Linked DNA regions of Aliamphritea hakodatensis. The main gene of each other region encodes a partner of the protein of the gene in region 2 in a complex. Links are inferred from orthologs where the notes say so. Each region holds a gene or a part of one and is shown on either strand. Other genes may lie near its edges.

Region 1 (3,270 bases), 1.9 Mb from region 2 along the record:
TTTTAACGCTGCCGCACAGATGCTGACGGAGAGCTTCTTTGCGAAGCTGATTGCCTGGGGATTGGTTTCAGCATTGCTGTATCACTTCTTTGCCGGTATCAAACATCTGATTATGGATTTTGGTCATTGTGAAGAGTTGGAGTCTGGACAGAAGGCCGCCAAAGCGACTTTAGTTATTGCGGCTATCGCAATTCTGCTGGCAGGAGTATGGATATGGTAACTTCAATTACAAGTTTTGGTCGCAGCGGCTTATATGACTGGATGATCCAGCGTGTAACGGCTGTCGTACTGCTTGCTTACACGATCTTCATGATCGGTTATCTGTTAATGAATCCGGATCTGGATTACAACCAGTGGAGCGGCCTGTTTGAGGGCACGGTGATGCGTATCTTTACGCTGCTGACAATCCTGTCTCTGGCGGCACACGCCTGGATCGGAATGTGGTCTATCTCGACTGATTATATCAAGCCAACCGGTATCCGTTTTCTGTTCCAATCTGCGTGTGGTCTGCTGACCTTTATCTACGTTGTTTGGGGTGTTCAGATCCTGTGGGGAGCATAAGATGAGCAGCAAGTTACGTACCCTGACCTTTGACGGGATTGTAATTGGTGGCGGTGGTGCCGGTATGCGTGCCGCGCTGCAACTGGCCCAGTCGGGCCTGAATACTGCGTGTATTACAAAAGTATTTCCAACCCGTTCGCATACGGTGTCTGCGCAGGGTGGTATTACCTGTGCGATTGCCAGTGCGGATCCGAACGATGACTGGCGCTGGCACATGTACGATACCGTCAAGGGTTCCGATTATATCGGTGACCAGGACGCGATCGAATACATGTGTTCTGTAGGCCCGCAGGCGGTATTTGAGCTGGACCACATGGGTCTGCCGTTTTCCCGTACTGAAGAAGGCCGTATTTACCAGCGTCCTTTCGGTGGTCAGTCTAAAAACTTTGGTGAAGGTGGGCAGGCAGCCCGGACCTGTGCGGCCGCTGACCGTACCGGTCATGCGCTGCTGCACGCACTGTACCAGGGTAATATTAAAGCCGGTACCACCTTCCTGAATGAGTGGTATGCGGTTGATCTGGTTAAGAATGCAGATGACGCGGTGGTTGGTGTTATCGCGATCTGCATCGAAACCGGTGAAACAGTGTATATCAAGGCTAAAGCGACCGTGCTTGCGACCGGTGGTGCAGGCCGTATCTATCAGTCCACAACCAATGCGCTGATCAATACCGGTGACGGTATGGGCATGAGTCTGCGTGCCGGTGTACCGGCCCAGGATATGGAAATGTGGCAGTTCCACCCAACCGGTATTGCCGGTGCCGGCGTACTGGTAACCGAAGGTTGCCGGGGTGAGGGTGGTTACCTGGTCAATAAGGATGGCGAACGCTTCATGGAGCGTTATGCGCCTAACGCGAAAGACCTGGCTGGCCGTGACGTGGTTGCCCGCTCTATGGTGCTGGAGATTCTGGCTGGCCGTGGTTGCGGTGAGGAAGGTGATCACGTATTCCTGAAGCTGGATCATCTTGGGGCTGATACCCTGAATGCCAAGCTGCCGGGTATCCTTGAGTTGTCCCGTACCTTTGCGCATGCTGATCCGATTAAAGAGCCGATTCCGGTTGTTCCGACCTGTCACTACATGATGGGCGGTGTCACCACCAATATCGGTGGTCAGGCGATCGGTGCGGATGCGGACGGTAACGATACCATCATCGACGGCCTGTTTGCCTGCGGTGAAGTTGCCTGTGTATCGGTACACGGTGCAAACCGTCTGGGCGGTAACTCGCTGCTTGATCTGGTGGTATTTGGCCGTGCGGCCGGTATCCAGATTGAGAAGCAGATGCGTGAGGGCTACGAAGTAGCGCCGGCCAGCGAAGCTGATCTGGAACGTGCGATGGCGCGTCTGAACCGTTTGAACAATTCAACCGGTGGTGAAAAGGTTGCTGAGGTTCGTGCTGAACTGCAGAAGACCATGCAGCTGTATTTCGGTGTATTCCGTGAAGGCGAAAGCATGGAGAAAGGTCTGGAGCTGCTTAAGGAAGTGCGTGCCAAGGTGTCTGATCTTCATCTGGAAGATAAGAGCGCGGCATTCAACACGGCCCGTATTGAAGCGCTGGAACTGGAAAACCTGATGGAAGTTGCTGAGGCAACGGCAATCGCTGCTATTACCCGTAAGGAAAGTCGTGGTGCGCATGCCCGTAACGACTACACCGAGCGTGATGATGAAAACTGGTTGTGTCACTCACTGTATCACCCGCAAACGCAACAGATCACCAAGCGTGCTGTTAACTTTGCGCCGAAGACAGTAGATGCCTTCCCGCCAAAAGTTCGAACGTATTAAGGGGTTGCCACGATGTTAGTAAGTGTATATCGCTATAATCCTGAGGTTGATGATGCGCCTTACATGCAGGATGTCCATATCGACATTCCTGGTGGTAAGGACATCATGGTTCTGGATCTTCTGCAGTTGCTGAAAGATAAGGATCCGTCTCTGGCGTACCGCCGTTCGTGCCGTGAAGGTGTTTGTGGTTCCGACGGTATGAATATGAACGGTAAGAACGGTCTGGCGTGTATTACGCCGCTGTCTGAAGTGGTTGAGAACGATAAGATTGTTCTGCGTCCGCTGCCAGGTTTACCGGTTATCCGTGATGTGGTTGTTGATATGACCCAGTTCTATCAGCAGTACGAGAAGATCAAACCGTTCCTGCTGAATGATACGCCGGCGCCTGCGATTGAGCGTCTGCAGTCTCCGGAAGAGCGTGCTGAGCTGGATGGTCTGTACGAGTGTATTCTGTGTGCATGCTGTTCAACTGCCTGTCCGTCTTTCTGGTGGAACCCTGATAAGTTCATCGGCCCGTCCGGTTTGCTGCAGGCATACCGCTTCCTGGCTGACAGCCGGGATACGGCGACCAAGGAGCGTCTGGCAGACCTTGATGATCCGTTCAGCGTCTTCCGCTGCCACGGTATCATGAACTGTGTCAGCGTTTGTCCTAAGGGGCTTAACCCGACAAAGGCAATTGGCAAGATCCGTAACATGCTGTTGCAACAGGCAACCTGATTGTTACTCAGGGCGGTCCCGAAAGGTACCGCCTTTTTTATTGCGTAAATTTAGCTCAGCTATTGCGGTATGGCATGAATTGCATTCATGCATCCTTTGGTGAATGTTCAGCCGGGCCCAGGCATGGTACAACTGTATTTTGCTCTGAACGGTTGAATTTTATACACCAAATCAGCTGAAAGACGCTTTTGAATCGGATGAGTGGGGTGCGTGTC
Region 2 (3,047 bases):
GCCATAGTGAACCATCCAGTGATCAGAAACCGCCATGTGCGCCAGTTCTGGCTGGCCATCGATCATCACAACACGGTATTTACGGAACTGGCCATCTTTGCTGCGATAGTCTACATAGCGGGAGACAAAAAATTCTGCATCACTGTAACGTGTCAGGTAATCCTGCAAGGCTTCAGGCTGGTCGAGTCTTTCCAGTCCATAGCCGGCATGGGAGTCCACCGGACGGATAATCACCGGCATCCTGCCGTCGACAATAAGTGCTTCAAGAGGCGGATTGCCTCCGGCGACCTGAAGTAATGTTTCCCGGCTGACCCGGATGGTCACAGGCATTTCAATGTGTGGCAGGTTTTGCAACTGGTGGCAGATTAAGTCCCTTCCCAGAACGCTGACCGGTGCCGGCATATTGAGAACCGGACGGAGCCACTGGCTGATCCAGCTGTCAATGTAGTCCAGTGTTGCAAGGTTTCTGTCCAGCTCGCTCAGCGCCACGATTGCTATATCATGATCCGGTAATTCCGGCGGAAATGGCAGGGCGGGATCAACGTAAAGAAATTGCATGCTGAAGCCGGCACCTTCGGCGATGAATTCCAGCGGTGTATTGGTCATCAGATTGCCGGGTGCAACGAGAGCCAGCAAACGTACGGTATGCCGTTTAACGGTTGGTTCGAGGCAGTAATGCTGCTGAATTGCCAGCGCCTGTTGCTGAACGGCTACGCCGGTGTCCGGTTGTCCACGTAACTGCAACAGAATTGACAGATCAAACAGTGCCTGGGCATCACCTTTACCACCACGGTCAATGAAGTCGAGACCGAGATCAGTGAGGTCTTCGCCGTGATATACCCTGGACATCAGGTTTGCCAGGCCGTGCAGGTGAGGCACATGAGAATCTGGATTGAGTTGCGGTGCTGGACTATTCATAGCAATCCCTACAGCTGTTAACCCGGTGGAAGCCGGGCTTTGTAACGGAGGAGGAAAGCAATTCCTGTGCCAGTACATCCGAAAGTATGATTGAAATGTGCTGCCGCTGCCGTTATCAGCTTATTGAGATTTTTAGAGGAATTGCGGTTTATATCTGAGTTACTATAAATTCGGCACCCAGGGTGAAAGTGTGTACTTACACTTAGACCTGAGTGGTCAGGCTGGTGCGGGCCGGTTTATCCGGTGACTTGCTTTTGGGGTGGCTTGCAGGCGGCAGGTTTTGCCGTCCGGTTTTCTCAAAGCGGCAACAATCCGCCGTTGTCAGATCAATACTTTGGGATGCCGGGCTTGCTCCGGGTACGCTTACTTTATATATTGCCCGCATAATTAAGCTGAGGAAGTCCTGATGTATACAGAAGAAGATGTACGACGATTACAATGGCAAAGCCGGCGCGGTATGCTGGAACTGGATGTGTTGTTTGTGCCATTTGTTGAAGAAGCTTTTTCTGATCTTGATGAAGCAGACCAGGACCGTTTTGTGAAATTACTGGCCTGTGAAGATACTGATTTGTTCGTCTGGTTAATGGAGCGGGAAGAGCCTGTCGATCCGGATTTACAGCGCATCGTCAGAATTATTCTTGACCGTGTCCAGCCTGCTGCAGATTAAGTTTTCTCCTTCCCGCCAGCTTGGAGTCCTTTATTCCGGGCTGGCATCAATTGCGTATTACAGCATCTGGCTGTTGCACCTTCCCTGGTTTCTGAATGTTGTTTTCTCTGTGTTGCTGGGGGGATTATTTGTCACCACCTGGCGTCGCTATATTTCCCTGACGCATGACCGTTCTGTTATTGCACTGCACTGGCAGGCGAAAGATAAATATATGCGTCTCTGCACAGCTTCCGGTGAGTGGCTGACAGTTGCTTCGGTAGAACAGCGGATACTCTGGCCCTGGCTGACGGCCCTGCGAGTCAGGGTGGACGGCTCAGGTAAAGAGGCACTGAATCTGATCGTGTTGTCTGATTCGCTAAGCGATTTTTCCCAGTACCGGCAATTCAGGGTGTTTTGCCGGTATGCGCGGATTAAAGGCGGTTTGTTGCCGACCGGTTAGTAATTACCGGAGCGGCTTACCAGTCATAGTTAATCGGTGTAAGAATACTGTCGCGGGGTTCTGCATGTGTCGCCGGATAGTCCAGCGTGTAATGCAGCCCGCGACTTTCTTTGCGAAGCATTGCACAGCGGATAATCAGATCTGCCACGACCGCCAGATTTCTTAATTCCAGTAAGTCGCGGCTGATTTTATAATTACTGTAATAGTCAGTAATTTCCTGCTGTAGCAGGTCAACCCTGTGTTTGGCGCGCTGCAAACGTTTGTCGGTACGGACTATGCCGACGTAATCCCACATGAAACGGCGCAGTTCATCCCAGTTGTGGGCGATAATTACATCTTCGTCAGAATCCGTTACCTGAGATTCATCCCAGCCGGGCACGTCGGGAATGACCGAGTCCGTGTTGAGGTTTTTGCTGATATGTCGGGCGGCGGACGATGCGTAAACGATACATTCCAGTAATGAATTGCTTGCTAACCGGTTGGCCCCGTGAAGTCCGGTAAATGCCGTTTCGCCCACGGCGTACAGGCCTTCTATGTCGGTACGGCCGTGTTTGTCCGTCATAATGCCGCCGCAGGTGTAATGTGCAGCAGGTACTACCGGGATCGGCTGGCGGGTAATATCAATGCCGTAACTCAGGCACCGTTCGTAAATCGTGGGGAAATGTTCTTTGATAAAACTTGCCGGTTTATGGGAGATATCAAGAAACAGGCAGTCGGAACCAAGACGTTTCATCTCGTGGTCAATGGCTCTGGCGACGATATCCCGGGGGGCAAGTTCTCCGCGGGGATCGAACTTGTCCATAAAACGTCTGCCATCAGGTAACAGCAGTTTTCCACCTTCTCCCCGCACCGCTTCGGTAATCAGAAATGATTTGGCCTGAGGGTGGTACAGGCAGGTTGGATGAAACTGATTGAATTCAAGGTTGCTGACCCGGCAGCCCGCCCGCCAGGCGATAGCAATGCCATCACCGGAGGCACCGTCGGAGTTGCTGGTATAAAGGTAAGCTTTACTGGCACCGCCGG

Evidence for each region.
Region 1: the proteins of PCI15_RS05380 (region 2) and sdhA are in contact, whole or in part, in a crystal structure (PDB 6C12), measured with the Escherichia coli proteins. The link is inferred for Aliamphritea hakodatensis from one-to-one orthologs.

Annotation. Positions count from the first base shown.
Region 1 is NZ_AP025281.1:3,038,054-3,041,323, reverse strand. The notes cover bases 5-2,950. They hold sdhA (succinate dehydrogenase flavoprotein subunit), read left to right. Parts: upstream 5-562; coding sequence 563-2,338; downstream 2,339-2,950. Other genes in these bases: PCI15_RS14020 (succinate dehydrogenase iron-sulfur subunit), read left to right, coding at 2,351-2,950; sdhD (succinate dehydrogenase, hydrophobic membrane anchor protein), read left to right, coding at 214-561; sdhC (succinate dehydrogenase, cytochrome b556 subunit), read left to right, coding at 5-220. In the rest of the region: more of sdhC, read left to right, coding at 1-4; more of PCI15_RS14020, read left to right, coding at 2,951-3,055. UniProt on the Escherichia coli protein: Two distinct, membrane-bound, FAD-containing enzymes are responsible for the catalysis of fumarate and succinate interconversion; the fumarate reductase is used in anaerobic growth, and the succinate dehydrogenase is used in aerobic growth.
Region 2 is NZ_AP025281.1:1,183,024-1,186,070, forward strand. What follows is about bases 232-2,954. They hold PCI15_RS05380 (FAD assembly factor SdhE), read left to right. Parts: upstream 232-1,324; coding sequence 1,325-1,585; downstream 1,586-2,954. Other genes in these bases: PCI15_RS05375 (ATP-grasp domain-containing protein), read right to left, coding at 232-918; PCI15_RS05385 (protein YgfX), read left to right, coding at 1,563-2,024; nadB (L-aspartate oxidase), read right to left, coding at 2,041-2,954. In the rest of the region: more of PCI15_RS05375, read right to left, coding at 1-231; more of nadB, read right to left, coding at 2,955-3,047. UniProt on the Escherichia coli protein: An FAD assembly protein, which accelerates covalent attachment of the cofactor into other proteins.